Regions from separate parts of the Micromonospora sp. NPDC050397 genome, predicted to be linked through region 1. Evidence: riboswitches for the same ligand, from Rfam matches in the RefSeq annotation. Region 1 holds a riboswitch; each other region holds the start of a gene.

Region 1 (7,746 bases):
TGCGGGACAACACCGGCGAGGAGTCCCGGCGTACGCACAACCTCAACGTGGCCAACTGGGTGCCGGACGAGTTCATGCGGCGAGTCGAGGCCGACGGCGACTGGTCGCTGATCGACCCGTCCGACGCCCCCGAGTTGCCCGACCTTTTCGGCGAGGCCTTCGACGAGGCGTACCGGGCGGCCGAGAAGAAGGCCGTCAAGACGGTCAAGGCCCGGGACCTGTACGGGCGGATGATGCGGACCCTGGCGCAGACCGGCAACGGGTGGATGACGTTCAAGGACGCCTCGAACCGACTGTCGAACCAGACCGGCGCTCCGGGCAACACCATCCACCTGTCGAACCTGTGCACCGAGATCCTGGAGGTGAACAGCGACACCGAGACCGCCGTGTGCAACCTGGGCTCGATCAACCTCGGCGAGCACATAACCATCGATGGCGTCGACTGGGAGAAGCTGCGGTCCACGGTACGGACGGCGGTGGTGTTCCTCGACCGGGTGATCGACATCAACTTTTACCCGGCCGAGCAGGCGGCGGCGTCCAATCCGCGCTGGCGGCCGGTCGGCCTCGGCCTGATGGGTCTACAGGACGCGTTCTTCACGCTGCGCCTGCCGTTCGACTCGGCCGAGGCAAAGGAGCTGTCCACCCGGGTGCAGGAGGAGGTCTTCCTGACCGCACTCGAAACCTCTGCCGGGCTCGCCGAGCGGTTCGGCCCGCACCCCTCGTACGCCGAAACCCGTGCCGCCCGCGGCGAGCTGCACCCCGACCTGTGGGGTGCGGAGCCCGCCCAGGTCGAACGGTGGGCCGCGCTGCGCGCGGTGATCGCCACCCACGGTCTGCGGAACTCGCTGCTGGTCGCGATCGCACCGACCGCGACGATCGCCTCGATCGCCGGCTGCTACGAGTGCATCGAACCGCAGGTGTCGAACCTGTTCAAGCGCGAGACGATGTCCGGCGAGTTCCTCCAGATCAACACCTATCTGGTCCGGGAGCTGAAGGCACGGGGGCTGTGGACGGCGCCGATCCGCGACCAGATCAAGCGGGCGGAGGGGTCCGTGCAGGGCATCGCTGAGCTGCCCGCCGACGTACGGGAGCTGTTCCGCACCGCGTGGGAGCTGCCGCAGCGTGCGCTGATCGACCTGGCCGCGGCCCGGGCCCCGTTCATCGACCAGTCACAGTCGCTGAACCTGTTCATCGGCGCACCGACCATCGGCAAGCTTTCCTCCATGTACCTGCACGCCTGGAAGTCCGGGCTGAAAACCACCTACTACCTGCGCTCGCGTCCCGCGACCCGCATCCAGCAGGCCACCGTCGCCGTCACCTCGGCGGTCAAGCCGATCGTCGCGGTGGCCGACGACGAGGCGCTGGCCTGTTCCCTGGAAAACCCCGAAAGCTGCGAGGCCTGCCAGTGACCGCCATTCCCGAACTCCGCACCAGCGACAACACCAGCACCGTTGAGCGGCACATGCTGCTCGATCCCGGCATGGACCTAACCCTGCGGCCGATGCGCTACCCGCAGTTCTTCGACCGGTTCCGGGACGCCATCAAGAACACCTGGACCGTCGAGGAGGTCGACCTCGGCTCCGACCTCGCCGACCTGACCAAGCTCTCCCCCGCCGAGCAGCACCTGGTGTCCCGGCTGGTAGCGCTTTTCGCCACCGGCGACACCATTGTCGCGAACAATCTGGTGCTCAACCTCTACCAGCACGTCAACTCCCCGGAAGGCCGGCTCTACCTGTCCCGGCAACTGTTCGAGGAGGCCGTGCACGTCCAGTTCTATTTGAACCTCCTCGACACGTATGTCCCGGACGAGAAGGAACGGTTCGCCGCGTTCGCGGCGGTGGAAAACATCCCGTCGATCGCCCGCAAGGCCGAGTTCTGCTTCAAGTGGATCGACTCCATTTTCGAACTGAGGGAGCTGAGGAGCCGCGAGGACCGGCGCGCGTTCCTGCTCAACCTGATCTGCTTCGCCGCCTGCATCGAGGGACTGTTCTTCTACGGCGCCTTCGCCTACGTGTACTTCCTGCGTTCCCGGGGTCTGCTGCACGGGCTCGCCTCCGGCACCAACTGGGTGTTCCGCGACGAGTCGATGCACATGGCGTTCGCTTTCGACGTCGTCGACACCGTGCGGGCCGAGGAGCCTGACCTGTTCGACGCCGACATGGAACAGCAGGTCAGGGACATGCTGGCCGAGGCCGTCGAATGCGAGGTCCAGTTCGCCGCCGACCTGCTCGAACAGGGCATTTCCGGGATGTCGCTGACAGACATGCGGGAGTACCTGCAACACGTCGCCGACCGACGCCTGGCCGTGCTCAACATCGACCCGATGTACGGCAGCAAGAACCCGTTCGCGTTCATGGAATTGCAGGACGTCCAGGAACTGTCAAACTTCTTCGAGCGGCGGGTGTCGGCCTACCAGGTCGGGGTGAGCGGCTCGGTCAGCTTCGACGACGACTTCTGATCGGGTGAGTCAGACTGCTGTCCTGGGCGCTCTCGTCGCCCAGGACAGCAGCGAGACGATCACAAACGCACTCGGCGGGTTGAGCGTCCGTGAGGATGGCCCGGACTCGCGTGATGCGGGCATGAGCGTCGTGCAACTCCTGGCGTAACCGCACGACGCGCGCGACCCGCGCGCCCACCTGCCGGCGGGAGGCGTCCAGGCGTTCGAAGTCCGCAGGCGCTATCGCGACCATCTCGCGGCCATCGACGATCACAGTACGGCGGTCGATTTTGCGGCCCATGCGGCATCCTCCGCTGCGGTGGACATCGGAGGTCAAGTCAATCACGCAACGCTGAGACACCGTCTCGCGCCTCGGACACCCTGGCCCGTAAACCGCCCCGCGCCCCGTACGATGGCGAGCGGTGCTGGTTCGCCCGACCCGTCAGGGTAAGGCGTCGTAAGAGGGAACCCGGTGTGAGACCGGGACTGCCCCGCAGCGGTGAGTGGGAACGACCGCCGTCATCAAAGCACTGGACCGTAAGGTCTGGGAAGCGACGGCCAGTAGGCGACCTTGTGTCATGCCCACGAGTCCGAAGACCTGCCAGCGCTGCGCACACCGCCGGTGTGCGCCGCCAGCGGCCTCTCGGGAGGGCTAGGGCGGAGAGATGGTACGTGGCCGTACCCTGTCTTCCCCCTCCCGTGTCCGCCGGACGCTTCGAGGGAAGGACCCCCCGTGAGCACCACCGCATTCGGTCAAAGCACCGTGCTCGGCTATCCCCGCATCGGTGCCAACCGCGAGCTGAAGAAGGCCGTCGAGGCATACTGGGCCGGCACCATCGACGCCGACAGCCTGGCAAACACCGCCACCACCCTCCGCGCCGAGGTCTGGCGGACACTGCGCGACGCCCGGCTCGACTCGATCCCGTCGAACACCTTCTCCTACTACGACCAGGTGCTCGACACCGCTGTCGCCGTCGGAGCGATCCCCGACCGGTTCGCCCGGCTCGGCCTCTCCGAGCTGGACACCTATTTCGCCATGGCCCGAGGGGTCGACGCCGAGCCGGCCCTCGAACTGACCAAGTGGTTCGACACCAACTACCACTACCTGGTCCCGGAAATCGGGCCGGACATCGCCTTTGTCGCGAACCCCGCAAAGGCGCTACGTGAGTACGCCGAAGCCGCTGACCTGGGCATCAAGACCCGCCCGGTGCTGGTCGGGCCGGCCACCTTCCTGCTGCTGGCCAAGGGCGACGATCCGTTCGCCCGCCTCGACGACCTGGTCGAGGCGTACGTTGGAATCCTCGGTGCGCTGGCCGAGGCGGGTGTGGCGTGGGTGCAGTTGGACGAGCCCGCCTACGTCGCCGACCGCAGCCCGGAGGAGATCGACGCCCTGCGCCGTGCCTACGTCCGGCTCGGCGAAGTCGAACACCGGCCGCAGATCTTTGTCGCGACCTACTTCGGCGAGCTCGGCGACGCCCTGCCTGCCCTACTGAAAACCCCGGTCGAGGCGGTCGGTCTGGACCTGGTCGCCGGGCCGGATAACCTCAACCGGCTCGCCGCCGCCGGTCCGCTGCGTGGCAAGACCATCGTCGCCGGCCTGGTCGACGGCCACAACATCTGGCGTACGGACCTGCGTGCCGCCGTCGCCGCCGGGGCGACGGTCGCCGGGCTGGCCGACCACGTCGCGGTGTCCACGTCCTGTTCGCTGCTGCATGTTCCGGTCGACCTGTCCGTCGAGACCCACCTCGGCGCGCGCCTGTACGAGCGGCTCGCGTTCGCCAGGCAGAAGGTGGACGAGGTTGTGCTGCTCGGACGGGCGCTGCGCGACGGCACCGCGCACCTGCCCGCACCGTTGCCACCCGCCCCCGATGCGTGGCGGCACGACGGCGTGCGGGCGCGGCTCGCCGCGCTCGGCTCCGGGGACCGGCAGCGTGGCGACTACGCCGACCGGGCCGCCAGCCAGCAGGAACGTCTGGGGCTGCCGGAGCTGCCGACCACCACGATCGGCTCCTTCCCGCAGACCGCCGAGCTGCGCAAGGCCCGCGCGGCAGTGCGCGCCGGCACTCTCGACGACGCTGGCTACACCGAGCGGATGCGTGCCGAGGTCGAGCACGTCATCCGGCTACAGGAGGAGCTGGGGCTGGACGTGCTGGTGCACGGCGAGCCGGAGCGCAACGACATGGTCCAGTACTTCGGCGAGCAACTCGACGGGTTCGCCGCCACCCATCACGGCTGGGTGCAGTCCTACGGCTCCCGCTGCGTACGTCCGCCGATCATCTACGGCGACGTGGCCCGCAGGTCACCGATGACCGTCGCATGGTCCACCTACGCCCAGTCATTGACCAGCAGGCCGGTCAAGGGCATGCTCACCGGCCCCGTCACCATCCTCGCCTGGTCATTCGTCCGCGTCGACCAGCCCCGAGGTGACACCGCAGATCAGGTTGCACTCGCCCTGCGCGACGAGTGCCACGACCTGGAGACCGCCGGAATCAAGGTCATCCAGGTCGACGAACCAGCCCTACGCGAAACCCTGCCCCTGCGTAAGGCTGATCAGAGGGCCTACCTGGACTGGGCGGTGGGCGCGTTCCGCCTGGCGACCAGCGGGGTCGCCGACGACACCCAGATCCACACCCACCTGTGCTACTCCGAGTTCGGTGAGGTGATCACCGCGATCGACGCCCTGGACGCGGACGTGACCAGCATCGAGGCGTCCCGCTCGAAGATGGAGGTCCTCGACGACCTCGCCGCGATCGGCTACCGCCGGGGTGTCGGACCCGGCGTGTGGGACATCCACTCGCCCCGGGTACCGACCCACGACGAGGTGGTCGAGGCGCTACGCGGCGCCGTCGCGGCCGTCCCGGCCCGCCGACTCTGGGTCAACCCTGACTGCGGTCTGAAGACCCGCGGCTATTCCGAGGTCGAGGCATCACTGCGGCACCTGGTCGCGGCCGCCGCCGAGGTGCGCGGAAACTGACAACACCTTGCCGGGCGGGTTCGAAGCGGACCCGCCCGGCTTGACCCGGGAGTGACATTGAACGTCGAATCCACTGCTTTCCGCTCCACGATCGAGGCGGTTCGCGCCGTCGAGCCGCGGATCGCCGACGCGATCGTGAACGAACTGCGCGACCAGCGCGAGTCGCTGAAACTAATCGCCAGCGAGAACTACGCCTCGCCGGCTGTGCTGCTGGCGATGGGCAACTGGCTGTCCGACAAGTACGCCGAGGGCGCCATCGGCCGCCGGTTCTACGCCGGCTGCCAGAACGTCGACACCGTCGAGGCGGTCGCGGTCGAGCACGCGAAGGCCCTGTTCGGCGCGCCGTACGCGTATGTCCAGCCGCACTCCGGCATCGACGCCAACCTGGTCGCGTACTGGGCGATCCTGGCCGACCGGGTCGAGGTCCCGCACCTGAGGAAGTTCGGAAAACGTCAGGTCAACGACCTCACCGGCGCCGAGTGGGCCGAGCTGCGCGCCGCGTTCGGCAACCAGCGGATGCTCGGCATGTCGCTCGACGCCGGAGGCCACCTCACCCATGGTTTCCGCCCCAACATCTCCGGCAAAATGTTCGACCAGCGCAGCTACGGCGTCGACCCGTCCAGCGGGCGGATCGACTACCAGGCGCTGCGGGAAACGGCCCGCGAGTTCAAACCGCTGATCATCGTCGGCGGCTACTCGGCGTACCCCCGCAAGGTCGACTTCGCGGCGATGCGCGAGATCGCCGACGAGGTCGGCGCGACCCTCATGGTCGACATGGCGCACTTCGCCGGTCTGGTAGCCGGAAAGGTCTTCACCGGCGACTACAACCCCGTCGAGCACGCGCACATCGTCACCACGACAACGCACAAGAGCCTCCGCGGTCCGCGCGGCGGTGCCGTCCTCGCCCAGCCCGAACTCGCCGACCAGGTCGACCGTGGCTGCCCGATGGTGCTCGGCGGCCCGCTCAGCCATGTCATGGCGGCGAAGGCGATCGCCTTCGCCGAGGCCCGTCAGCCCGAGTTCGCTACCTACGCCCAGCAGATCGTCACCAACAGTCAGGCCCTCGCCGAAGGGCTGCTACGGCGCGGCATCCAACTGGTTAGCGGCGGCACCGACAACCACCTGGTGCTGATCGACGTGCACCCGTTCGGCCTCACCGGCCGCCAAGCCGAGCAGGCCCTGCTCGCCAGTGGTGTGGTCACCAACCGCAACGCGATCCCTCAGGACCCGAACGGCGCCTGGTACACCTCGGGCATCCGTATCGGCACCCCGGCCCTGACCAGCCGGGGCCTCGGCGCCGCCGAGATGGATCAGATCGCCGATCTGATCCACACCGTGCTGAGCAGTACCACCCCGAGCGCAGGATCCAAGGCGAAGTACCAGATCGATCCCGTCGTGGCAGACCAGGTGAGCAAGCAGGCGGCGGATCTGTTGGCCCCGTTCCCGCTCTATCCCGGCGTCGACCTCGGCTGAGGACGACAGACCCGGGTGGCACCTCTCAGAAAGGGCTGCCACCCGGGTCGCCGTGCTGGCTACACGGTAGATGCTGTTTAGCTGCCGTATCGCAGGGAGATGGTGTCACCGAGGCTGATGGTGGCCCCCCTGGTAGCCGCAGCTGCCGCTCCCGCGTCGACGCTGAGTTTCCAGGTCGATGCGCCGCTGTTGGTGACACCGTTGATCGAGGTGACGGTTCCGGTACCGGAGGTCGGTGCCCGGCTGGTGACACAGCCGGTCGGGGTGGCCGCGGTGGTGGCGGCGTCGAGTACCGCGCCGAGGGTGGTGGTGGACCCGGTCGGGGTGACGCTGACCGAGCAGACGTTCGGGCTGCCGGTGCCGGTGTCGATGACCAGAGCCAGGGTGCTGGTCTGCCCGCTGGTGAAGGTGGTGGTGCCGACCCATTGCGGCGCTCCGGCGGTGACCGGGACCGGGGGTGTCGCGGTGAAGCCGCCGCCGGAGATGGCACGGACGGCGTCGATGGACGCGTACGGCTGTGGGGCGGTGTCGGACGGCAGGTAGCGGAACCCGCCGCCCGGGGTGAACTGCTGCGCGCGCAGGAAGTCGATGGGTGTCCTGCCGGCCGGGGTGGTGAAGTCGATGCCCTGGCTGGGGATGCCGCAGGCGTTGAGCCCGGAGACGGCCCAGCCGTTGGAGTTGGTGTTGGCCCCGAACATGGAGTTGAACGCGCCGGAGGCGTTGATCAGTTTGCTCTTGAGGAAGTTCTTGCCGGCCTGGACGGCGCTGTCGGTGTTGGCGACGCCGCTGGCGCAGAGCGCGGCCATGGTCGCCCCGGTCATGTCGATGTCACTCGGCGCGGCGAGTTGGGCCGGATTTCCGG
Region 2 (7,746 bases), on a different contig from region 1:
GATCGACCGTCCCGCGGTCGCCGACCCCGAGGCGGTCGCCTGCTCGCTGGAGAACCCCGAGTCGTGCGACGCGTGCCAGTAACCCGATCCCGGCCACCAACGGAAGGTAAGGCGACCCGATGACCCGTACGGAAAAGACCGGGATGTTGCTCGACCCCGGCATGGACCTGACCCTGCGACCGATGCGTTACCCGCACTTCTTCGACCGGTTCCGGGACGCGATCAAGAACACCTGGACCGTCGAGGAGGTGGACCTGCACTCCGACCTGGCCGACCTGACCCGGCTCACCCCGGCCGAACGGCACCTGGTCAGCCGGCTGGTCGCCTTCTTCGCCACCGGTGACACCATCGTCGCCAACAATCTGGTGCTCAACCTCTACCAGCACGTGAACTCCCCGGAGGGCCGGCTCTACCTGTCCCGGCAACTGTTCGAGGAGGCGGTGCACGTCCAGTTCTACCTGAACCTGCTCGACACCTACGTGCCGGACGAGGCCGAACGGTTCGCCGCCTTCGACGCGATCGAGAGCATCCCGTCGATCCGCCGCAAGGCCGAGTTCTGCTTCCGCTGGATCGACTCGGTCTTCGAGCTGCGGGAGCTGAGGAGCCGCGACGACCGGCGGGCGTTCCTGCTCAACCTGATCTGCTTCGCCGCCTGCATCGAGGGGCTCTTCTTCTACGGCGCGTTCGCGTACGTCTACTTCCTGCGCTCCCGGGGACTGCTGCACGGGCTCGCCTCCGGCACCAACTGGGTGTTCCGCGACGAGTCGATGCACATGGCGTTCGCCTTCGACGTCGTCGACACGGTCCGCCAGCAGGAACCCGACCTGTTCGACGACGAGATGCGCCAGCAGGTACGCGACATGCTCGCCGAGGCGGTCGAGTGCGAGGTGCAGTTCGCCGAGGACCTGCTCGAACAGGGCGTCTCCGGGCTCTCCCTGCCGGACATGCGCGAATACCTCCAACACGTCGCCGACCGGCGGCTCGCCCAACTCGACATCGCCCCGCTGTACGGGTCGAAGAACCCGTTCGCGTTCATGGAGTTGCAGGACGTACAGGAGCTGTCGAACTTCTTCGAGCGCCGGGTGTCGGCGTACCAGGTCGGGGTGAGCGGCACGGTCAGCTTCGACGACGACTTCTGACACGTACCCGTGGCGGGTGGGGCGAACCGACCGGACGCCGTACGATGGCCGACAGTGCTGGTTCGCCCCGCTTCGCGGCGGGGCGTCGTAAGAGGGAACCCGGTGCAAAACCGGGACTGCCCCGCAGCGGTGAGTGGGAACGACCGCCGTCATACGCACTGGACGCGTACGCGTCTGGGAAGCGACGGCCAGTAGGAGACCGGGTCGCACCGGTCGCGCCCGCGAGTCCGAAGACCTGCCCGCACCGCGTACGCGTCCGCGTGCGCCGCCGTCGGCCCCTCGGGAGGGCCAGGGCGAGGCCGGTCGTCGTACCGTGCCCTGCCGTGTCCTCCCGGGTGGCCGTCGGCCGACCTCGAGGGAAGGACACCCGTCTCGTGACCACACCGTTCGGGCTGAGCACCGTGCTCGGCTATCCCCGTATCGGTCCGCACCGGGAGCTCAAGCAGGCCGTCGAGTCCTACTGGGGCGGCCGGACCGACGCGGCCACCCTGGAGCGGACCGCCGCCGGCCTGCGCGCCGACGTCTGGCGCACCCTGCGTGACGCCGGTCTGGGCGCCGTCCCGTCCAACACGTTCTCCTACTACGACCAGATGCTCGACACCTGCGTCCTGGTCGACGCGGTGCCGGACCGCTTCCGTCGCCTCGACCTCGACGACCTGGACACCTACTTCGCCATGGCCCGGGGGACGGCGCGGGAGCCGGCCCTGGAGCTGACGAAGTGGTTCGACACCAACTACCACTACCTGGTGCCGGAGATCGGCCCGGACACCGTCTTCACCGCCCGCCCGGACAAATCGGTACGCGAACACGCCGAGGCCGAGGCGCTCGGTGTCCCGACCCGACCGGTGCTGGTCGGCCCGGCGACGTTCCTCCTGCTGGCCAAGTCCACCGAGGACGCCCCGGAGGGGTTCCGGCCGTTCGACCGGCTCGACGATCTCGTCGCGGTCTACGCCGACCTCCTCGGCACCCTCGCCGACGCCGGGGTCGCCTGGGTCCAACTCGACGAGCCCGGGTACGTCGCCGACCGCACCCCGGACGAGATCGACGCGCTGCGTGCGGCGTACCGCCGGCTCGGCGCGACGGAGCACCGGCCGGAGCTCTTTGTCGCGTCCTACTTCGGTGAACTCGGCGACGCGCTGCCGGCCCTGCTCGACACGCCGGTAGAAGCGGTCGGCATCGACCTGGTCGCCGGGCCCGGCGACCTCGCCCGGCTCGCCGCCGCCGGTCCGCTGCGGGGCAGGACGATCGTCGCCGGGCTGGTCGACGGTCGCAACGTCTGGCGTACCGACCTGCGCGCCGCCACCGCGACCGGTGCCGCGCTGACCGGCCTGGCCGACCACGTCGCGGTGTCCACGTCGTGTTCGCTGCTGCACGTGCCGGTCGACCTGGCCGCCGAACCCGACCTCGACCACGACCTACGCGCCCGGCTCGCGTTCGCCCGGCAGAAGGTGGACGAGGTGGTCGCCCTCGGCCGGGCCCTGCGCGACGGCGTCGCGGCGCTCCCCGCGCCCGTGCCCGCCGCACCGGCGGCCTGGCGGGACAACGCCGTTCGCGCCCGGCTCGACGCGCTCCGCCCCGAACACGTACGTCGCGGGCCGTACCCGCAGCGCGCCGCCGCGCAGCGGTCCCGGCTGAACCTGCCGGCGCTGCCCACCACGACCATCGGGTCCTTCCCGCAGACCCCGGAACTGCGTCGGGCCCGTGCGGCGCACCGGGCCGGACGACTCGACGACGCCGGCTACACGGAACGGATGCGGGCCGAGGTCGCGCACGTCATCGCGCTACAGGAACGACTCGGGCTGGACGTGCTGGTGCACGGCGAGCCGGAGCGCAACGACATGGTGCAGTACTTCGGCGAACAGCTCGACGGGTTCGCCGCCACGGCCAACGGCTGGGTGCAGTCGTACGGCTCGCGGTGCGTACGGCCGCCGATCGTCTACGGCGACGTGGCCCGGAGCGGCCCGATGACCGTCGGCTGGTCCACCTACGCTCAGTCGCTGACCAGTCGACCGGTGAAGGGCATGCTCACCGGACCGGTGACGATCCTGGCATGGTCGTTCGTCCGGACCGACCAACCCCTGGCAGACACCGCCAACCAGATCGCCCTCGCGCTGCGCGACGAGGCCCGTGACCTGGAGGCGGCCGGTATCCGGGTGATCCAGGTCGACGAACCCGCGCTGCGGGAGAGGCTGCCGCTGCGCCGGGTCGAGCAGCGGGCGTACCTCGACTGGGCGGTCGCCGCCTTCCGGCTCGCCACCAGCGGGGTCGCCGACGCCACGCAGATCCACACCCACCTGTGCTACTCCGAGTTCGGCGAGGTGCTGCCCGCGATCGACGCTCTCGACGCCGACGTCACCAGCATCGAGGCGTCCCGGTCGAAGATGGAGATCCTCGACGATCTGCACGCCGCCGGATATGCCCGCGGGGTCGGCCCCGGGGTGTACGACATCCACTCGCCACGCGTACCCGAACAGAGCGAGGTCACCGACGCGCTACGTCGCGCCGTTGCCGCAGTGCCGCCGGACCGGCTCTGGGTCAACCCGGACTGCGGGCTGAAGACCCGTGGGTACGCCGAGGTCGAACAGGCCCTGCGTCACCTCGTGGCCGGCGCCGCCGAGATACGGCTCACGCTCGCCTGAGCCCGGTTGGGGCGGCGACCCCCGCCGCCCCAACCACCCGAACCGACGGAGCAGTCCTCCGGTGCCGGTCCGGTCAGTGCCCCAGGCCGCGCTCGATCGCCTCGATGATGCGCGGCCGCAGCTCGGCCGCGCCGACGATCGCGTCCACCGAGCCGACCTCGACCGCGCGCTGGATGCTGTGCACCCGGTCGAACTCGGCGGCGACCTCGCCGAGCTTCTCCGCCCGTACGGCGGACTGCACCTCGGCGAGCTGGGCGTTGCGCGTCGCCCGCTCGGCGCCGCTGGCCGCGAGCACGCTCGCCTGCAACTCGACCACCCGTGGGTCGGTCGCGGTGCGGTTGTTCACCTCGCCGGAGAAGACCACCGCCGCCGCCGGGGCGCCGCCGAGCACCGAGGCGAACGAGCCCTCCAGCGCCAGCACGGTCATGTTCGGGTTGAGCGCCTTGGAGAAGACCACAAACGCGCCGCCGTGGTAGCGGGAGATCACGCAGAAGACGATCGGGCCGTCGAAGTTGACGATCGCCCGGCCGATCTCGGCCCCGTACTCCAGTTGGAGCTTGCGCATCGACTCCGGCGAGCCGTCGAACCCGGACAGGTTCGCCAGCACGACCAGCGGGCGGTTGCCCGAGGCCGAGTTGATCGCCCGCGCGGTCTTCTTCGACGACTGCGGGAACAAGGTGCCGGCGGTGTAGGTGTCCGGCCCGTCGGTGGGCGGGAAACCGCGCCGGGGCACCGGCCGCGACTCGATCCCGATCAGGCAGACCGGCCAGCCCCCGATGTGCACGTCCTGGACCGCCGAGGTGTCGGCGTCGGCCATTCCCGCCCAACGCTCCAGCACCGGGTGGTCCTGGTCGGAAAGGGCACGCATCACCGTACGGATGTCGAACGGCTTCTTGCGGTCCGGGTTGTGCGCGGCGGAGAAGATCTGGCCGACGGTGCCGAAGTCGCTGCCGGCGACCGTGTGCGGGAAGTCGGAGATGTCCCGGCCGACCGGGTCGGTCGTGACGGCCTTGCGGGGCGCCGTCTCACCCGGCACGACGTAGGTGTGGTCGTAGTGCGCCATCAGCACGTCGCGAGCGGCCGGCAGGTGGGGTGCCCAGTACTGCGCCTGGCCGTTCGGGCCCATCACCCGGTCGTAGCCGCCGATGCCGAAGTTGTCCTCGGCCGAGACACCGCCGGAGAAGTCCAACGACTGCTTGCCGGTGAGCACCATCGCCGAGTCCGGCGTCATCACCAGGATGCCCTTGGTGTGCATGAGCATCGTGGCCTCGGCGTTCCAGTACGGCTGGGCGCCGACGGTGATCCCCGCGACCACGATGTTGATCTCGCCACCGTCCTGGGTGAACGTGACGATCCGCTTGAGCGCGGCGGCCACCCAGTCCATGTTCTCGGTGCCCGAGGACATCGAGATCCGGGCGCCCGCCGACAGCGCGAACCACTCCAGCGGGACCCGCATCCGCTCGGCCAGGTCGATCGCCGCGATCACCCGGGCGCACTCCGGCTCCGACAGCGCGCCGAGCGCCTTGGTCGGGTCGCCGAGCAGCACCACCCGGGTGATGCCCTCGGGGTGCCGCGCGGTCGGCGTGGTCACCACACCGACCACGATCGCCGCCGAGTTCTTCCCCTTCGGCCGGTCGACCGGCACCAGCGCGCCGTCGGCGTCGAGGTCGTGCTCGGTGAAGCCACCGTCGGGGCCGGTGAGCAGCCCGGTCAGCTCGTACGGGTAGACATTGCCGCGCCGGGCCGCGCGCAGCACCTTCTGGCGGTAGTCGTCCAACGGCTGCACCGGCTCCATCGACGGCTCGCCGACGTGCAGGTGCGCGCCGTGGCCCGGGTCGAGGGTGATCCGGACCGCGACCTCGGTCAGCTCGCCGGAGGCGGTGCGCTGGCGGGCCACGAACTGGACCTCCTCCAGCCCCGCCCCCGCGGTGGTCGGCAGGATGCGTTGGACCAGCATGTTCAGCTCGTCGACGGTCAGCTCGGTCGACGGCCAGACGTACATCATGATGCGGTTGGTGTCGAACCGCTTGTTCTGCGGTCGCTGCGCCTGGATGTTGCGGATCGCGTCCAGGCCCGCCGTGATCGCGTCCTCCACCGCCGGCAGCGCGACCAGCCGGCCGTCGGCCTCACGCAGCGGCGTCAGGTCGCGGACCTGGCCCATCGCGATCAGCCGCTCGTCGGCCGGGTTGCTCCGGGCGACGGCCTTGAACAGGTAGATCTCCTCGTCGGCGGAGGGCAGCCGGGTGAGGTCGAACTCGCGCAGCCGCTCCAGTTGCAGGCGCTGGGCGATCTGCGGGTGCAGGCCCCGGATCAGTCGGTCCTCGACGAGCCCGGCCCCGTCGGGCCGGAAGGTGAAGTGGTGGTGCATCACCGCGCCGCTGGTGCCGGCGACGGTGGTGGTGATCCGGCGTACGGCGGCGGGCGGCGGGTGCTCGGCGAGGAGTTGTCCGAGTCGTACGGCCATCGCGTCGGCGTCCGGTTGGTCCTCCCACGTGACGTAGACGTCGGCTTCGATCCCCTGCTCGGCGTCGCCGACGAACGTACCGAGGGCACCGATGGCGTCGGGCAGGGCGGCGATGTCGACGGCGGTGGTGACCACCCGGGCCACCCCGCCGGAGCCGGTGTGTTCGGCGGTGACGAAGCGGCAGCCGGCGGTCTCCCGGGTGGTGACCCCGGCCAACCCACGGTTGCCGTAGTAGCGGCGGGTCAGCACCTCCAGCAGCGGGGCGTGGTCCCGCCCGGCCCGGCCGATCCGCTGGCCGATCAGCCGGACCAGCGGCTCGGCGCTGGCCACCATGGTCTGGATCCGCTCGGCCCGGTCCGGCGCCTCCGGGTTGCGGTCGAGGTAACGCAGGTCGTCGCGGATCGCGGCGTACACCTTGGCGCGGTTGCGGCGCAGCAGCGGCTGGGCGAACCAGCGGAACACCACACCGCGGGCCAGGTCCGACACCGCCGGGAACCGCACCTGGGTGGCTTCGACCAGGTGTTCCAGGGTGAGCCCGGCGCGCTCGCTCATCGACTCCAGCGGCGGCACCCCGGCCAGCCACTGACGGAGCAGTTCCGACACCACCACCACGTCGGTCGACATCCGCTGTTGGGCCAGGAAGATCCGGAAGACCGCCGACTCGAGCTCCGGCGTACGGTCCAGGTCGGTGATGCCGTAGTGCCCGAGCACCCGTTCCAGCTTGGCCTGGAACGCCTCGGTGACCCCGGCGCGTTCGACGTCGAGGCTTTGCAGGTAGCTGTGGAAGTACTCGCGCGGGCTGTGCACCGGGCTGCCCGGCTCGACCTCGATCTCGCCGCCCGGCTTGTTGCGGCTCAGCTCCGACAGGTCGGCGAAGACCGTCAGCAGGTCCAGCTCGCCGGGGAGCGGCCGGTCGCCGAGTTCGGCCCGCGCGGCGACGTACTCGGAGAGCACGCGTTTGCGGTCCTGCGGGTCGACGTCGAAGCCCAGCAGCATGCCGCGCAGGTCGTGCAGGCCGCGCTCGACCCGCGCGGTCGCCGAGACCAGCGCCGGCTCGGCAGGCAGGTCGATCTCGACCGTCTCGACGGCGTTCGCGGTCTGTTCCTCGGCACCCTCGTCGGCGAGGGGCTCCAGGCGCATCAGCGGCGCGCCGGTCTCGACCTGGCTGCCCACCGACACCGGGCACTCGCGCACCCGGGCCCGGAACGGCGCCCGCAGCACCGTCTCCATCTTCATGCTCTCCAGCACCAGGATCGGGGCGCCCGCGGCGACCTCGTCCCCGACCGACAGCGGCGTCGCCACCACCAGGGCGGGCGAGGGAGAGCGGACGACGCCGCCCTCGTCACGGCTGATCCGGTGGGTGGTGCCGTCCACCTCCACCAGGTGGATCGGACCGTGCGTGGCCGACACCAGCCGGAACCGGTGCCCGTTGACCACGATCCGGCCACTGTGCTCGTCGAACCGCTCGACCTCGACGTCGGCCCGGTGCACGTCACCACCGCCG
Region 3 (7,746 bases), on a different contig from region 1:
CGACCGGCCGAACGTGGTGGTGCTGCGTACCCTCTCCAAGGCGTGGGGCCTGGCGGGCCTGCGGATCGGCTTCCTGGTCGCGCAGCCGGAGGTGGCCACGGCGGTACGCAAGGTGGTCACCCCGTTCTCCAGCAGTGTCGTGGCGCAGGCCGGCGCACTCGCCGCGCTGACCCAGGCCGAGGAGGTACGTCGCCGCTGCGCACTGGTGGTGGCCGAACGCGATCGGGTCACCGAGGCCCTGCGCAAGCTGCTGCCCGAGGTGCCGACCAGCCAGGCGAACTTCGTCTGGCTGCCGCTGCCGACGCTACCCGGCGGGGTCGACCGGGCGGTCCAGTTCGGCCGGGTCTGCGAGTCCCGGGGCGTGATCGTCCGCCCCTTCCCCGGCGAGGGCGTACGGGTCACCATCGGTACGGCGGCCGAGAACGACGCGTTCCTCGCCGTCGCGGAGACCGCCCTCTTGTTCAACTAACCGGATCGAGCCTATTTGCCGCTTTTCGCCGTGAACGTGGCCATACTGCCCTAGTTTTCGAAGCGGGCCTGTACTGCCAGCACTGAGGCATTGCAGCCCTGTCAGCCACTTCGAAACCATGGGGGACAACTCGTGCGTATTGCCAGAATTCTCACGCTGGGGGCTGCTGCGGCGGCCGCAGCGGTCGCCTTCACAGCTATGCCGGCGACGGCCGCCCCGACCGATGACACGGAGGTGACCTTCGAGATCCTCGCGGGGACGCTCGACATCACCGCTCCAGCCACCGCCGATCTGGGCACCGGAGACGCCGGCACCGTGATCGAGGGGCAGATCGGGCCGGTCACGGTCGACGACTCCCGAGCGAGCGACGACGCGTCCTGGGAGGCGACGGTGACGTCGACCGACTTCACCACCGGCACCGCGACGCCGACCGAGACCGTTCTTGCCTCACAGGTTGACTACTGGTCTGGGCCAGCAACCGCGACCACCGGTAACGGAACGTTCACACCTGGCCAGGTCAACGCGGCTGCCGCCGCACCGCTCGATGACACCACTCCGTTGACCGCGTTCACCCACACGGGCGGCACCGGAAACAACACCGCCACCTGGAACCCGACCCTTGAGGTCAACGTCCCGCTGGCCAACGTGGCGGGCACGTACACCGGAACGGTGACACATTCGGTGGCGTAGCCGCTGCGGCCGATCGGCCCTCTGCGCCATTGTGGCGCTGCTCTGCCTCGCCGTGCCGGGCCAACCCGCCCGGGGCGGCGAGGCAGAGCCGGAGCCCGATCCGGGAAGCATCGGCATTCAGTTGCTTGAGGCGCCGACCGAGCGCTCCAAGGACCCCCGCGCACTCCGCTACATCGTCGATCATTTGCCGCCCGGCGCCATTGTCAAACGACAGATGTTGGTGGCGAACAAGACCGACCAGCCGCAGAAGATCGAGCTCTATCCGGCTGCGGCGACGATCACGGGTACCCGGTTCCAGTTCGGCGAGGGGCGGGCCTCCAACGAGCTGGCCTCGTGGATCTCGCTCGACCGCGCGTCGGTGGATCTCGCGCCCAGGGAGTCGGCACGTTTCCGGACGACCATCACCGTGCCGCCGAGGGCGTCGAGGGGCGAACGGTACGCGGTCATCTGGGCCTCCGTCGCCTCGGCGACCGACCCTTCCGCCAACGTCAACAAGATCCACAGAGTTGGCGTGCGGACCTATCTCAACATCGGCATTGGCGGCGAGCCGCCGTCCAGTTTCACGATCGGCGACATGATCCCGAGCCGCGACACCCTCGGCGTGCCCTCGGTGCGGGTCGCGGTACGCAACACCGGCGAGCGTGCGCTCGACCTGGCCGGCTCGGTGGCCCTCTCCGACGGGCCGGCTGGCATGAGAGCCGGGCCGTTCGACGTACTCGAAGGCACCACCCTGGCACCGGGCGAGTCCGGCACGGTGGTCGCGGTTCTTCCCCGCGAGTTGCCCAACGGCCCCTGGCAGATAGCGGTGGAGTTGGAAAGTGGTCTGGTGAGGGAAACCGCCACCACCCGGATCACCTTCCCGGACCCGGGACGGCCAGGGCAACCGGGCTCGCCCCTGAGCCGGTTGGAATCGCCCTGGCTGCTGACTGCCGGAGCACTGGCGATCACGATGATCGTGGTGCTCGTGCTGGCACTGTCGAGGCGTCGTTCCCGGCGGAACCGGTCCACGGTGGCTGGGTGACCTTCCGGTAACCGCCCGAAAACTCAGGTCGCGGCGAGGATGACCGGCTGGGCGGCGCCGTAGAACTGCTGGTCGTCCGCGTCCGGCGGGGCGGCCGAAGCGAGCCGTTCCACCGCGACGAAGCCGTCCGCCGCGTACGCGAAGCCGGGCCGCCACGCGACGACCTCGTCCCCGGCGGTCAGCGGGAAACTCGACCGCTCCGCCCCGGTCATCGAATTCAGCGTGACCAGCTCGTGCGCGTCGGTGAGCAGGTGCACCCGGCCGGACTGGACGGCGACGATCCGGGCCGGCTCACGCCCGGTCCGGCGCCAGAGTTCGCTGCCGTCGCGGACCGAGCGGGCCACCAGTTCGCGACCGCTCGGGGTCAGCGCCACGTCCCCGTCGAGCACCGCCTCGGTCGGGTCCAGCACCGGCACCGGCACCGGCTCGTCCCGATCCACCAGCCAGCCACGGGTGGTCCCGGCGCTGCTGGTCCGCATCGCCGGACAGTTCGACCCGCCGTTGCCGCAGCCGAGCGGGGCCAGCCCCAGCTCCGGGCCGGCGTCCTCCGGACGCCACCGGTCGACCAACTCGCCGGACTCCACGTCGTGGAACTCGGCCACCTGCGGGGCCGCGCAGGCGTCGACGGTGACGAGCTGCCCGCCGCTGGTGGTGAGCGCGCCGGCCCGGCAGGAGCCGTCGATGCCGACCCGCCACAGCTCCCGCCCGTCGGCCAGGTCCAGACCACGCACTCCCGAGCCGCCGATCACCACCAGCACCGCCCGGCCGCTCCGACCGGTCGCCGGGATGAGACCGGCGGGGGTGTAGTTGGTGCTGGCTCCGGTGCGTCGTCCGTTGTACCCGTGTCCGGGCGGTGGACCGTCGACCCGCCACACGATCCGGCCCGTACGCGCGTCGAGAGCGACCAGGTTCCCGTCCGACCAGCGGCTGACCACGGTGGTGCCGCTGGCCACGACGCCGATCAGTTCGGCCGGCCACCGCCGGTACGACCAGTACGGCGTACGCCGGGTCCGGGCGTCCACCGGCAGGTCGGCGCGGACCTGGCGGGTGGTGGCGTAGACCCGCAGCCGGCCGTCCACGATCAGCGGGGCGGAGGCGAGCGTGCCGACCACACCGGTCGCCGCGTTGACCGGGGCCGGATATCCGGTACGGGCGGTGGTGAGCACCTCCGCCGGGGCGAGCACCCGGTGGACGACCACGGCGACTGCCGCGACGGCCAGCAACGCCGCGATCGCGACGACGATCGGCCGACGCCGAGCCACTCCCCCGCTCCGGGATCGCATCCAGCACCTCCGCCGGCACCCTATCCATCCGGTCCGGGCCGGCGCCTGGCAGGTCAGGCGGCAGCGGCGGGGTCACCCCGACGGCCCGGCCCGGTCACCCCGACGGCGGCGGCGAGATCGGCCAGGTCGCGGCGGAGCACGTTCTCGACCGTACGGGCCGCCAGCCCGCCGAAGAGCAGCGCGATCAGCCGCCCGGACGGCGTGGTGACCACGCCCTCCTGCACCACGCTGACCGCCGTCCAGCCGCCCCGCCGACATCGCCGACCGTCGACCGGCGTGAAGCTGTACGCGGTCCGGTAGTCGACGCCCGCTCCGGCGGAGGTGACCGTCAACCGGTGCGGCGCGACCATCTCCTCCACCCGGAACTCCTCGACCAGCCCGGTCCCGTCCGGTAGCCGGTGCCCCTCCCGCCAGGTCGTGCCGGGCCGGACCGGTCCCGGGGTCAGCACCTCGATCCCGGTGACGGTGGAGAGCCAGCCGTCTCGGCCCGGAAGGTCGGTGAAGACCCGCCACAACTCGTCGGCCGACGCCTCCACCAGTCGGGTCACCGCCACCGTCGCCATCGCACCCCCCGAGCCCTTCCCCGAACACCCACCGTACGGGCGAGAGCGCCCGACCAGCGCAAAGATCGGCGAGCGGCGACAAGAAGGTGACGCGGGTGACGTCGCGAACGGCTCGGTGACGCCGGGGCGAACGACTCCGCTATGGTCCCGGGTGGCACAAACGTTGCGAGGTGCCCCGCGGTCGCGGGGAGAATCGGGAAGCCGGTGCGAATCCGGCACGGGCCCGCCGCGGTGACCGGGGAGCTGCCACCCACGCGTACGAGACGCGGCCACTGGCCCACGAGGGCTGGGAAGGCGGGTGACCAGCGCTGATCCGGGAGTCCGAAGACCGGCCTCGCGTCACGAGCCCCGTTTCGGGGCACGAGCGCAGCGGGAGCCTGCCTTGGACACCGAACCCGTCACCCAACCCGTGCCGGTAACCGAACCCGACCCGATCGGCGGGACGGATCTTGCCGCCGCGCTGTACCAGGTCATCCACCGCCGTCGGGACGTGCGCGCCGAGTTCACCGGCGCCCCGATCCCGAACGAGGTGCTGCACCGGGTGCTGGCCGCGGCACACGCCGCGCCGAGCGTCGGACTCTCCCAGCCCTGGGATTTCCTCCTCGTTCGCGACCCCGACCTGCGTCAGCGGTTCCACCGGCACGTCGAGCGGGAGCGCGAGAGTTTCGCGGCCACCCTCGACGGCGAGGCCGCGGCACGGTTCGCCCGGATCAAGATCGACGGCGTACGTGAGTCGACGCTGTCGGTGGTGGTCACGTACGACCCGGAGCGGGGTGGCCCGGCGGTGCTCGGGCGTCACTCGATCGCCGACGCCGGCCTCTACTCGGTCTGCCTGGCGATCCAGAACCTCTGGCTGGCCGCGACCGCCGAGCGACTCGGCCTCGGCTGGGTCTCGTTCTACCGGGAGGAGTTCCTGCGGGACCTGCTGGGCATCCCGGCGACGGTCCGCCCGGTGGCCTGGCTCTGCCTCGGCCCGGTCAGCCACCTCGAACAGGTCCCCGACCTGGAGCGGCACGGCTGGCGTCGGCGACGGCCACTCTCCGAGGCGGTCCACCACGACCGGTGGACCGCCCGCTGACCCGGTTCTCGACGCGGAGGCCGGGTAGCGCCGTCAACCGAGCGGCTTGACCCCGCTGACCACCCAAATCGTGATCGCGAGGAGGAAGTCACCCCGGGCGACCGAGGCGTCGACGGCTTCGAACCATTCCGCGCCGAGCAGCGCCGGATCCGCCCCGAGCCTGCGGATCGCGTCCCGGTCGAAGATCGGGGCGATGGCGTTGGCCTCCGCGAAGTCGGTCACCGCGACAGTGATCGGTTCGGCGCGCACCTCGTCGAGTCCGGCCGCCAGCAGCCTGCGGCGCAGCGTACGGCCCATCCGGAACTTGTCCGGCTGTTCGGGGGTGGCGACGTACTGGAAGAACTTCCCCCGGATGCGCTCGATCAGCTCGGGCGCTATCCCGTCCAGCAGAAGACTCTCCCAGTCCGTGTCGATCAGACACAGTCGTCCGCCGGGGCGCAGCACGCGTACCAGCTCCGCCACCGCGCGGTCGGGCTCGGCGAGGTGCTGCATCACCCGCTCGCTCCGTACGCCGTCGAAGCTCTCGTCGGCCAGGTCGAGCGCGGTGACGTCTCCGACGAGGTACTCGACCCGGCTGCCGTCGTGCCGCCTGGTCGCCGCCGTCACGAAGAACTCCGACCGGTCGACCGCGACCACCTCGCCCTCCGGTCCGACCAGCCTCGCGAGTTCGCGGGCCACCTCGCCCGCCCCGGCCCCCGCGTCGAGCAGTCGCTGACCCGGCCAGGCGTCCAGCGCGGCACGGGCCACCTCGCGCACCTGCCGGATGGACGGATAGGCGGCGATGCGTTCGAGGTAGTCGACCATGCTCGTCTGGAGCTCGTTCCCGGCCCCGTCGACGTCACTGAAGGATGTGGTACCTGCGATTTCGTCCGTCACGTCGGTAAGGCTGCTCTGCCGACGGGTCGTCGCGACAGCCATCCCCGCGTTGCCTGCGTCACACCGGTCGGCAAGCATCGTTTTGCCTGGTCATCCGCAACGGTGAGCGGGCGGCCGAGAAAAGCGTCACGGGGGTGAATTTCGCACCGATCCGTGCGTGGCTCGCGGCGACCGACCGGCAACGACCGGCGGCAACCGGTGCCGGACCTGGCGAGGCGGCCCCGACCTGTCATCGCTGGACGGGGCCGCCCGGGAAACGCGAATGGAGTTGTCTGAATCAGCCGTCGAAGGAGCCGGCCCGTGCCGCGCCGATGAACGCGGACCAGTCGGTCGGGCTGAACGAGAGCACCGGTCCCGTGACGTCCTTCGAGTCACGCACCCCGACCACGCCGGCCAGGTTGTCGGCCACCTCGACGCACCAGCCCTGGTCGTTCGACCGGGTGCTCTTACGCCACGACGCGCGCGCGAGATCGATCTGCATTTTATACCCCTTTACGACGAGTTATGCACATAAAAGTGCGTTCGCCGGTATTCTTACACGGCGAAGGGAGCGAACGCGTTACCGAATGCAACATGCGCCACTACAGCGGGGCACGCTCACACAGACTGTGCGACTCGATCAATCGCACCGCGACCAACGGTGCTCCACAATCGATAGACGATGGCGAAGTAGGGGTCAGGGGCGCGCGGGAAGTACGGTGCCGGTCACTTCGCCGAGGGCGACGGTGCGGCCGTCGGGGCCGGCAGCGGTAGCGCTGATGGTGACCGTGTCGCCGTCGGCGAGCCAGCTACGGGCCACGCCCTCGGCGAGTGCCACCGGCTCGGCCCCGCCCCAGGTCAGCTCCAGGAACGAGCCGACCTGGTCGCGGCGTACGCCGGAGACGGTGCCGGAGGCGTAGAGGTCGCCCGCACGCACCGAGGCGCCGTTGACGGTCAAATGGGCCAACTGCTGAGCCGGGGTCCAGTACATGCCGGCGAACGGTGGCTCGCTCACCCGGCTGCCGTTCCAGTCGACCGCGAGCCGCAAATCGAGACCGAGGTGCGGCTCGTCGCGCAGGTATTCCAGGACCGGCGGGTCCTGCTCCGGAGCCGGCACCCAGGCGTGCTCCAGGGCGTCCAGCGGCACCACCCAGGGTGAGATCGAGGTGGCGAACGACTTGCCCAGGAACGGGCCGAGCGGCCGGTACTCCCAGGCTTGCAGGTCCCGCGCCGACCAGTCGTTGAGCAGCACCACACCGAAGACGTACGCCCGGAAGTCCTCGACCGGCACCCGGTCGCCGAGCGCCGAGCCGAGCCCGATCACGAAGCCGACCTCGGCTTCGATGTCCAGGCGCGTCGAGGGCCCGTACCCGGGTCCGTCCCCAGTGGAGTGTTGTCCGGCCGGGCGGACGACGGGCGTACCGGAGACGACCACGGTGCCGGCCCGGCCGTGGTAACCGATCGGCAGGTGTTTCCAGTTCGGCAGCAGCGGCGGCTCGCCGGGACGGAAGATCTGGCCCACGTTCGACGCGTGCTGCTCCGAGGAGTAGAAGTCGACGTAGTCGCCCACCGCGAACGGCATCAGCAGGTCGACCTCGGCGAGCGGGTGGAGCAGCGGGGCGACCGCCGGCCGGTGTGCCGGGTCGGTGAGCAGTTCGACCACCCGCTTGCGCACCGTGCCCCACTGCGCCTGCCCGAGCGCCATGAACGCGTTCAGCGAGGGCTCACGCAGCGCACCCCCGGCCAGGACCAGCCCGGCCGCCTCGGCGCCGTCGAGGTCGAGGACA
Region 4 (7,746 bases), on a different contig from region 1:
CGGGCGGCTCTACGTCGACCGGCTCTTCTACCGGCACACCGCCCGGCGTACCACCCCGGCCCGGATGATCGTGGTGGTGGACCAGTCGGGGTCGATGGTCGACTCGATGGTCAACTGCACCATCCTCGCCTCGATCTTCGCCGGGTTGCCCCGGGTGGAGGTGCAGCTCATCGCCTTCGACACCCGGGCGATCGACCTGACGCCCTGGGTGCACGACCCGTTCGAGGTGCTGCTGCGTACCAAGCTCGGCGGCGGGAACGACGGGCCGGTCGCGCTGGCGATGGCCCGCCCCAAGATCGTTGACCCGCGCAACACCGTACTGGTCTGGATCTCGGACTTCTACGAGTTCGGCCGGTCCCAACCGCTCTTCGACGGGCTGGAGGCGGTGCACCGCAGCGGCGTGAAGCTGATCCCCGTCGGCTCGGTCAACAGCAGCGGGCGCGCGGAGGTGAACCCCTGGTTCCGGCAGCGGTTCAAGGACCTCGGCACACCGGTGATCTCCGGCCACATCCGCAAGCTCGTCTTCGAACTCAAGAACTTCCTCACCTAGGAGACCGCGAAAATGACCACCCCTGACCTGCTGCGCGCCCCGGCCGAGGTCAAGTTCGCCGAGGAGCTCGACTGGCTGGAGTCGATCGACGACGGCCCCAAGCCGTACTCCTGGCGGCTCAGCCCTCGGATGGTGCGGCTGTTCGTCCTGGGCTCGGAACGCGCCGACGGCCTCGACCGCGAGATCTCGCAGAAGTGGTTCGGCGACCGCAGCTTCGTCGAGCGCAGCATCGTCACCCTCGCCTCCGACCGTGGCCTGCTGCTGATCGGCGACCCGGGCACCGGCAAGAGCTGGCTGGCCGAGCTGCTCGCGGCGGCGATCTGCCGCAACTCGACCCTGGTGGTGCAGGGCACCGCCGGCACCACCGAGGACCACATCAAGTACTCGTGGAACGTCTCGATGGTGATCGCCAAGGGACAGTCCCGGGCGTCGATGATCCCCTCCCCGATCATGACCGCGATGGAGCGGGGCGTCATCGGCCGGTTCGAGGAGCTGACCCGCTCCACCAGCGAGGTGCAGGACGCGCTGATCTCGATCCTGTCCGAGAAGTACGTCTCCATCCCGGAGCTGGACGACGACAACATCGTCTTCGCCCGTCCGGGTTTCTCGGTCATCGCGACCGCGAACAGCCGGGACCGGGGAGTCAACGACCTCTCCTCGGCGCTCAAGCGGCGGTTCAACTTCGTTCGTATCCCGGTGGTCACGAACAAGCGCAGCGAGGCGGAGATCGTCCGGTTCCGCACCACCGAGCTGCTCCGACGGCACCGGATCGAGCTGGACGTACCGCCGACGCTGCTCGACATCCTGCTCCAGTCGTTCGCCGACCTGCGTACCGCGGCGGCCGCCGCGACCAGCGACGACGAGAAGTTGGAGTCGGCCCTGTCCACCGCCGAACAGATCGGCGTGCTGGAGGACGCGATCCTGCACAGCAACTTCTTCGGCGACCGCACCCTGCGCGCGGAGACCCTGGCCGGTTCCCTGGTCGGGTCCCTGGCCCGGCGCAGCCCGGAGGATCTCGCCATCCTGAACAAGTACCTGCACGGGGTGGTCGAGCCGCGCAGCAAGGAGGCCGGCGGCGAGTGGACCGCGTTCCTGGAAGGCGGCCGGCAGACCATCGTGACGCTGTCATGACCGTCGTCGGGACGCTGCGGGAGCAGCTCCAGGACGCGGCGCGCGCCTTCGCCGACGGCCCCGACGCCCTGGCCGAGATCCTCGCCGGCCTGGTCGACGACGTCGACCGGGCACTCGGGGAGGAACTCGAGATCTTCCCGGTCTGCCACCACTCGCCCTCCTCGGCGCTGGCGATGGTGCGCCGGCTGCGCGAGAAGCAGCCGAAAGTGATCTACCTGGAGCTGTGCGAGGATTTCCAACCGCTCCTCACCGAGCTGCGCAACTGCCAACTGCCGGTGGCGCTACAGGCGTTCGCGAGCGAGTTGGACGGGCACCCGAAGGAGTGGGGTCCGCTCAGCGTGGTCGCGCCGGTCACCGAGGCGTCCGCCGAGTACCAGGCGATCGCGTACGCGTTGGAGACGCCCGGGGTCGAGCTGGTGCTGGTCGACCGTTCCACCGACCACGTCTTCCAGTGGCAGCCGCGCGACGGGCACCGGCCCGGCACCGGGACCGACGACGAGCCGGGGTCGCCCGGCGCCGATCCGTCGGCGCACGACGAGGAGGTCGACCTGCACGGTGACGCGGTCGGCATCGAGATCGGCGACCTGCGTCCCGGCTTCCGCGAGTTGGAGGAGCACCTGCTGCACCACGGCCGGGTACGGCACTGGTCCGAGTGGTGGGACCAGTACGTCGAGCAGCCGTTGGTGAACGCCGACTACGACACCTACCGGCAGGTGATGGTGCTGGTCGGCAGCCTGTTCCGCCGGCTGCGCCCCGGCGAGGCGGCACGGCTGGACCGGGACGAGGACCGCGAGCGTTACATGTGGACCCGGATGCGCGAGCACCTGGCGGCGTCGGGTGTCGACCGATCCGACTGCCTGTACGTCTGCGGCGCCTTCCACGCCGCCAGCCGGGTCGAGCAGTTCGGCTCCGCCTCCACGGTGCCGTTCGAGATCACCCCACGGACCGGCACCGCCTGGCTGTACGGCCTCGTGCCGTCCAGCCACTCCGCCATCGAGGCCCAGTTCGGGCTCGCCTCCGGCAGTGTCTCCATCGCCGCCACGACCTTCTCCCGCGCGGTGACGCGGGCCGGGGTGAAGACGTACCGTCTGGCCGGGCAGCAGGACGGCGGGCGTCCGGCCCGTACCCGTAAGCCGGCCGGCGCGGCGCGCACCGGAACCGGCCCGGCCGCGCCGACCGTCGCGGACCAGCTCTCGGGATTCCTGTCCCGCCCACCCGTTCCCGACGGACTGGACGAGGACGAACTGCTGGGCTGGTCCGTCGACATCGTGCGGCTGGCCCGGCGCAACGGCTACCTGGCGAGCACGGCGGACGCGATCGCCGTCTTCGAGACCTCGATCCTGCTCGCCGGGATGCGTAACCGGGCCCGGCCCACCCCGTACGACTTCGCCGACGCGGCCGTGACCTGCATCGAGAAGGACGTGGTGCCGGGCCGGCGGGACGTACGCCGGCTCTGCGAGATCCTGATGGGCGGCGACCGGATCGGCCGGGTCGGGTACGACGCGCTGCCACCGCTGGCGCGCGACGTCTACGACCGGCTGGCCCCGCTCGGCCTCCCGCTGGAGCGCCGCACCGTGCAGCGGGCGCTGCTCGACCTCACCGCCCGGCCGGAACTGCGGCCCGCCTCGGACCTGCTCTGGGTGCTGCGTGCGCTGCTGCCCGAGCAGACCGTGCGGCCGGTGATGGGCGAGCGGCGGCTCGGTGGCGCGTCGATCCAGGAGAGCTGGGACCTGGCGATCGGCCGCGACCAGCGCGCGCTGATCGAGCTCGGCTACGAGGGCGTCACCGTCGAGCAGGTGCTGGAGCAGCGGCTGCGGCGCGGCGTGTGGGCCCCGCAGGCCACCGCGGCGATGGCGCTGCGGGCGGTCGAGGACTCACTGCTGTACCTGCGCAACCCTCGGTTCACCGACGAACTCGGCGCCCGCGCGGTGCAGTTGCTCAGCGGCGAACGTACGTCGGACGACGCGCCCGAGGTACTGACCCGGATTCGCCGGCTGCTCACCTACTACCGCTCCACCCCGGACGGTCTGCCCGCCTGGTGCGAGAACTTCGGCTCCACCGGGTACGCGCACTACTGCACCCTGCTGCCGACCGCGTTCGTGGCCGAGGAGACCGGGGTACGCCAGGTCGCGGCGATGCTCGGGTTCCTGTTCAGCATCGAGAGCCTGGCCCTGTCGCTCGGCTGCGACCGGGCCCAGTTGGAGATCGCGGTCGCCCAGTCCCATCCCGAGGCGCCGGCCAAGGTCGCCCTGCTCTGGGCGGCCCGCTTTCAACTGGGGTCGCTCTCCCTGGCCCAGTTGCGCGAACGGACCACCGGCCTGCTGGAGAACCCGCTGGTCATACCCACCTTCCCGCGGTACCTGATCGGCTTCGCCCAGGCGCTCGAACCCGTGCCGACCCTGGCGCCGTTTGTGGTGGAGGTGCTGTCGAAGGCGTTCGGACGGCTGCCCGACCCGGTGCTGCTGCCGTGGCTGCCGACCCTGATCACCACGCTGCGCGCGGAGGCCGGCGACCAGGTGCCCCGGCTCGTCCGCGAGGCGGGCCGGACCTTCCCGGCCGGGCTCGCGGCGCTCGACGCCTGGACGCCGCCCTGGTCCGGGGCGGGCACGGCGAGCGCCGGTCGCCCGGCGGCCGGGTCCGGCGCCGACGGTACGGGCTCCGCCGGGTCGGGCCCGGGCGACACCGGACCGGTGGCGCGACTGCTGGCCGGGCACCCGGAGTCCTGTGACGCGGTGGCCGGGCTGCTCGGTTGCGACGACGGCTGGCGGTCGTCCGCGGCTCCGGCCGCCACACCCTTCGGGACGGAGTTGCCGGAGCTGCTCGCGCGTTATCCGGAGACCGCCGTGGCACTCGCGGCGCGGCTCTGACCGTCGGGGGAGCAACCGTTCCGCCGGGCCGAGCCCGGCGGAACGGTTGTCGCCCGGCTGGTCAGTCCGGGGCGGGCGGTGGCTGGTCCGACGCGGTCGCCAGGTGCAGGGAGAGTTCCTGGACCAGGTCGTCCATGCTCTGCCCGCTCTGCGCCCGGACCAGGCCGAGAGCCAGCTCCGCGAGCAGGTAGAACCCGAGCGTCTTGGCCTGCTCGCTGGGAAACGCGGCGAGCAGTGCCTCGGCGCCGTCGAGGTCGCCCCGGTGCCGGGCCGCGACAACTCCGGCGGCCCGCTGCACGGCCTCGGCGGCGGCCGGGGTGGGGTGGTCCACCACGCTCAGATCTTGGGCTTGGTGGCGCGGGCGGCGTCGAACCGGCTGGTCACGTCGGTCCAGTTCACCAGGTTCCACAGCCGGTCCACGTAGTCCGGACGCACGTTGCGGTACTGCAGGTAGTACGCGTGCTCCCACGCGTCGAACACCAGCACCGGGGTCGAACCCTGACCAACGTTGCCGTGATGGTCGTAGACCTGCTCCACGATCAACCGCTGGCCCAGCGGCTCCCACGCCAGCACTCCCCAACCCGAACCCTGCACACCCTTTGTCGCCGCCGAGAGCTGACCGGCAAAACCTTCGAACGAGCCGAAGTGCTCGTCGATCGCCGCCGCCAACTCGCCCTCCGGGCGGTCGCCACCGTCCGGCGACAGGTTGTTCCAGAAGATCGAGTGCAGGACGTGACCGGAGAGGTTGAACGCGTACGTCTTCTCCAGCCCGACCAGGGTGTTGTAGTCGCCCTTCTCCCTCGCCTCGGCGAGCCGGTCGAGCCCGTCGTTGGCGCCCTTGACGTACGCCGCGTGGTGCTTGCTGTGGTGCAACTCCAGGATCTCCCCGGACATCGCCGGTTCGAGCGCGCCGTAGTCGTAGGGCATGTCGGGCAGGGTGTACACGGCCATCGGTACGTCCTCTCGCATAAGAATCGCTGTTGCCAACATAGTGCAACAAGGCTCGACCGTCAGGATCACCTTCTCCGACGCCAACACGCCGGCACGACATGTGGTGTTCAACAACCGGACCTCCCCCATATATAGTTCGTGACGCGACTGGTTCGGCCGGGCATCCACCCCGGCCGAGGCAAGAGGGAACCCGGCGCGAATCCGGGACTGCCCCGCAGCGGTAAGTGGGAACGACCGCCGTCACGAAGCACTGGGAGACAACCGGCCCGGCCGGAAGCCCTGGGAAGCGACGGCCAGTAGGGGGTCACGGCTGGTCCGTGGCCACGCCCACGAGTCCGAAGACCTGCCAGCCGCGCCGCGCCGGACAACCGCGCGCGGCGGTCCGAGACCGCGTGGGACGGTCGACGGCTGCGACGTACGCCAGGGCGTGCGTCTCCGCCCGCCTGCGCGCGTTCCGGACCTCGTCGACACGAGCACGAGGAGCGACAGGTGACGGTCACAGAGCTGGCTGCGGGCGAGCGGGCGACGGACGGCGACACGTCCGCACCGGGGCAGCGGCGTACCCAGATGCGGGTACGCAAGCGCAACGGCGCGTTCGAACCGGTCGACGTCAACAAGATCGTCCGGGCGGTGGAACGCTGGGCGGGCGACCTGGACGACATCGACCCGCTGCGGGTCGCGACCCGGACGATCAGCGGCCTCTACGACGGGGCGACAACGGCCGAACTGGACCGGTTGTCGATCCAGACCGCCGCCGAGATGATCGGCGAGGAGCCCCAGTACTCCCGACTCGCGGCCCGGCTCCTGGCCGGTTACGTCGACAAGGAGGTACGCGGGCAGGGCATCGCGTCGTTCAGCCAGGCGATCCGACTCGGCCACGAACTCGGACTGGTCGGCGACCAGACGGCGCGCTTTGTCGCCGTCAACGCCCGCAAGCTCGACGACGCCGTCGACCCCACGGCCGACCTGCGGTTCGAGTACTTCGGGCTGCGTACGGTGCACGACCGGTACCTGCTGCGGCACCCGACCAGCCGGCTGGTGGTGGAGACACCGCAGTACTGGCTGCTGCGGGTCGCCTGCGGCCTGTCCCACACCCCCGGCGAGGCGATCGGGTTCTACCGGCTGATGTCGACGCTCGCGTACCTGCCGAGTTCCCCGACGCTGTTCAACTCCGGCACCGCGCACACCCAGATGTCCTCCTGCTTCCTGGTCGACTCGCCCCGCGACGAACTCGACTCGATCTACGACCGGTACGCCCAGGTGGCGAAGCTGTCGAAGTTCGCCGGCGGGATCGGGATCGCGTGGTCCCGGGTGCGCTCGCGGGGTGCGTTGATCCGGGGCACCAACGGGTTGTCGAACGGTATCGTGCCGTGGCTGCGCACGCTGGACGCGAGCGTCGCCGCGGTCAATCAGGGCGGCCGGCGCAAGGGGGCGGCCTGCGTCTACCTGGAGCCGTGGCACCCGGACATCGAGGAGTTCCTCGAACTGCGGGACAACACCGGCGAGGACGCGCGGCGTACGCACAACCTGAACCTGGCGAACTGGATCCCGGACGAGTTCATGCGGCGGGTCGAGGCCGACGGCACGTGGTCGCTGTTCGACCCGGCCGAGGTGCCCGAGCTGCCCGACCTGTGGGGGGAGGACTTCGACGCCGCGTACCGGGCCGCCGAGACCGCCGGCCGGTTCGTGCGCCAGGTCAAGGCCCGCGACCTGTACGGGCGGATGATGCGCACCCTGGCCCAGACCGGTAACGGCTGGATGACCTTCAAGGACCCGTCGAACCGGCTGTGCAACCAGACCGCCGAGCCGGGCAACGTGGTGCACCTGTCGAACCTCTGCACCGAGATCGTGGAGGTCTCCAGCGACGGCGAGACGGCCGTCTGCAACCTCGGTTCGATCAACCTCGCCGCGCACGTGGCAGCCGACGGCATCGACTGGGAACGGCTGCGCGAGACGGTACGGACCGCCGTCCTCTTCCTCGACCGCGTGATCGACATCAACTACTACCCCAGCGTCGAGGCGGCGGCGAGCAACCCGCGCTGGCGGCCGATTGGCCTCGGCCTGATGGGCCTACAGGACGCGTTCTTCGCGCTGCGGCTGCCGTTCGACTCGGCGCCGGCCAGGGAACTGTCGACCAGGATCTCGGAGGAGATCTACCTGACCGCGCTGGAGAGCTCCGTCGAGCTGGCCCGACAGTTCGGCCCGCATCCGGCGTACCCGCAGACCCGGGCCGCCCGGGGCCAGCTC

Evidence for each region. Region 1 has a riboswitch for cobalamin ahead of metE (5-methyltetrahydropteroyltriglutamate--homocysteine S-methyltransferase). Riboswitches for the same ligand answer to the same signal wherever they lie in the genome.
Region 2: it holds a riboswitch for cobalamin, as region 1 does, so the genes downstream of both, metE (5-methyltetrahydropteroyltriglutamate--homocysteine S-methyltransferase) here and metE (5-methyltetrahydropteroyltriglutamate--homocysteine S-methyltransferase) in region 1, are expected to answer to the same signal.
Region 3: it holds a riboswitch for cobalamin, as region 1 does, so the genes downstream of both, bluB (5,6-dimethylbenzimidazole synthase) here and metE (5-methyltetrahydropteroyltriglutamate--homocysteine S-methyltransferase) in region 1, are expected to answer to the same signal.
Region 4: it holds a riboswitch for cobalamin, as region 1 does, so the genes downstream of both, ACI2K4_RS01065 (ribonucleoside-diphosphate reductase subunit alpha) here and metE (5-methyltetrahydropteroyltriglutamate--homocysteine S-methyltransferase) in region 1, are expected to answer to the same signal.

What each region holds. Positions count from the first base shown of each region.
Region 1 covers NZ_JBJDPS010000013.1:6,855-14,600, forward strand. The annotation lists partial or broken gene ACI2K4_RS29040 (ribonucleoside-diphosphate reductase subunit alpha) at 1-1,409, shown strand, start outside; gene ACI2K4_RS29045 (ribonucleotide-diphosphate reductase subunit beta) at 1,463-2,458, shown strand; gene ACI2K4_RS29050 (hypothetical protein) at 2,436-2,738, opposite strand; cobalamin riboswitch at 2,847-3,058, shown strand; gene metE (5-methyltetrahydropteroyltriglutamate--homocysteine S-methyltransferase) at 3,171-5,411, shown strand; gene ACI2K4_RS29060 (glycine hydroxymethyltransferase) at 5,463-6,884, shown strand; gene ACI2K4_RS29065 (prenyltransferase/squalene oxidase repeat-containing protein) at 6,962-7,746, opposite strand, start outside.
Region 2 covers NZ_JBJDPS010000001.1:265,737-273,482, reverse strand. The annotation lists gene ACI2K4_RS01065 (ribonucleoside-diphosphate reductase subunit alpha) at 1-82, shown strand, start outside; gene ACI2K4_RS01060 (ribonucleotide-diphosphate reductase subunit beta) at 120-1,139, shown strand; cobalamin riboswitch at 1,181-1,397, shown strand; gene metE (5-methyltetrahydropteroyltriglutamate--homocysteine S-methyltransferase) at 1,514-3,778, shown strand; gene ACI2K4_RS01050 (biotin carboxylase N-terminal domain-containing protein) at 3,852-7,746, opposite strand, start outside.
Region 3 covers NZ_JBJDPS010000021.1:64,407-72,152, forward strand. The annotation lists gene hisC (histidinol-phosphate transaminase) at 1-469, shown strand, start outside; gene ACI2K4_RS33705 (hypothetical protein) at 602-1,159, shown strand; gene ACI2K4_RS33710 (hypothetical protein) at 1,191-2,180, shown strand; gene ACI2K4_RS33715 (PQQ-binding-like beta-propeller repeat protein) at 2,204-3,463, opposite strand; gene ACI2K4_RS33720 (SRPBCC family protein) at 3,517-4,026, opposite strand; cobalamin riboswitch at 4,178-4,378, shown strand; gene bluB (5,6-dimethylbenzimidazole synthase) at 4,487-5,104, shown strand; gene ACI2K4_RS33730 (methyltransferase domain-containing protein) at 5,138-5,980, opposite strand; gene ACI2K4_RS33735 (DUF397 domain-containing protein) at 6,258-6,461, opposite strand; gene fahA (fumarylacetoacetase) at 6,657-7,746, opposite strand, start outside.
Region 4 covers NZ_JBJDPS010000001.1:274,040-281,785, reverse strand. The annotation lists gene ACI2K4_RS01090 (VWA domain-containing protein) at 1-550, shown strand, start outside; gene ACI2K4_RS01085 (AAA family ATPase) at 563-1,681, shown strand; gene ACI2K4_RS01080 (DUF5682 family protein) at 1,678-4,548, shown strand; gene ACI2K4_RS01075 (superoxide dismutase) at 4,610-4,882, opposite strand; gene ACI2K4_RS01070 (superoxide dismutase) at 4,885-5,499, opposite strand; cobalamin riboswitch at 5,631-5,865, shown strand; gene ACI2K4_RS01065 (ribonucleoside-diphosphate reductase subunit alpha) at 6,004-7,746, shown strand, end outside.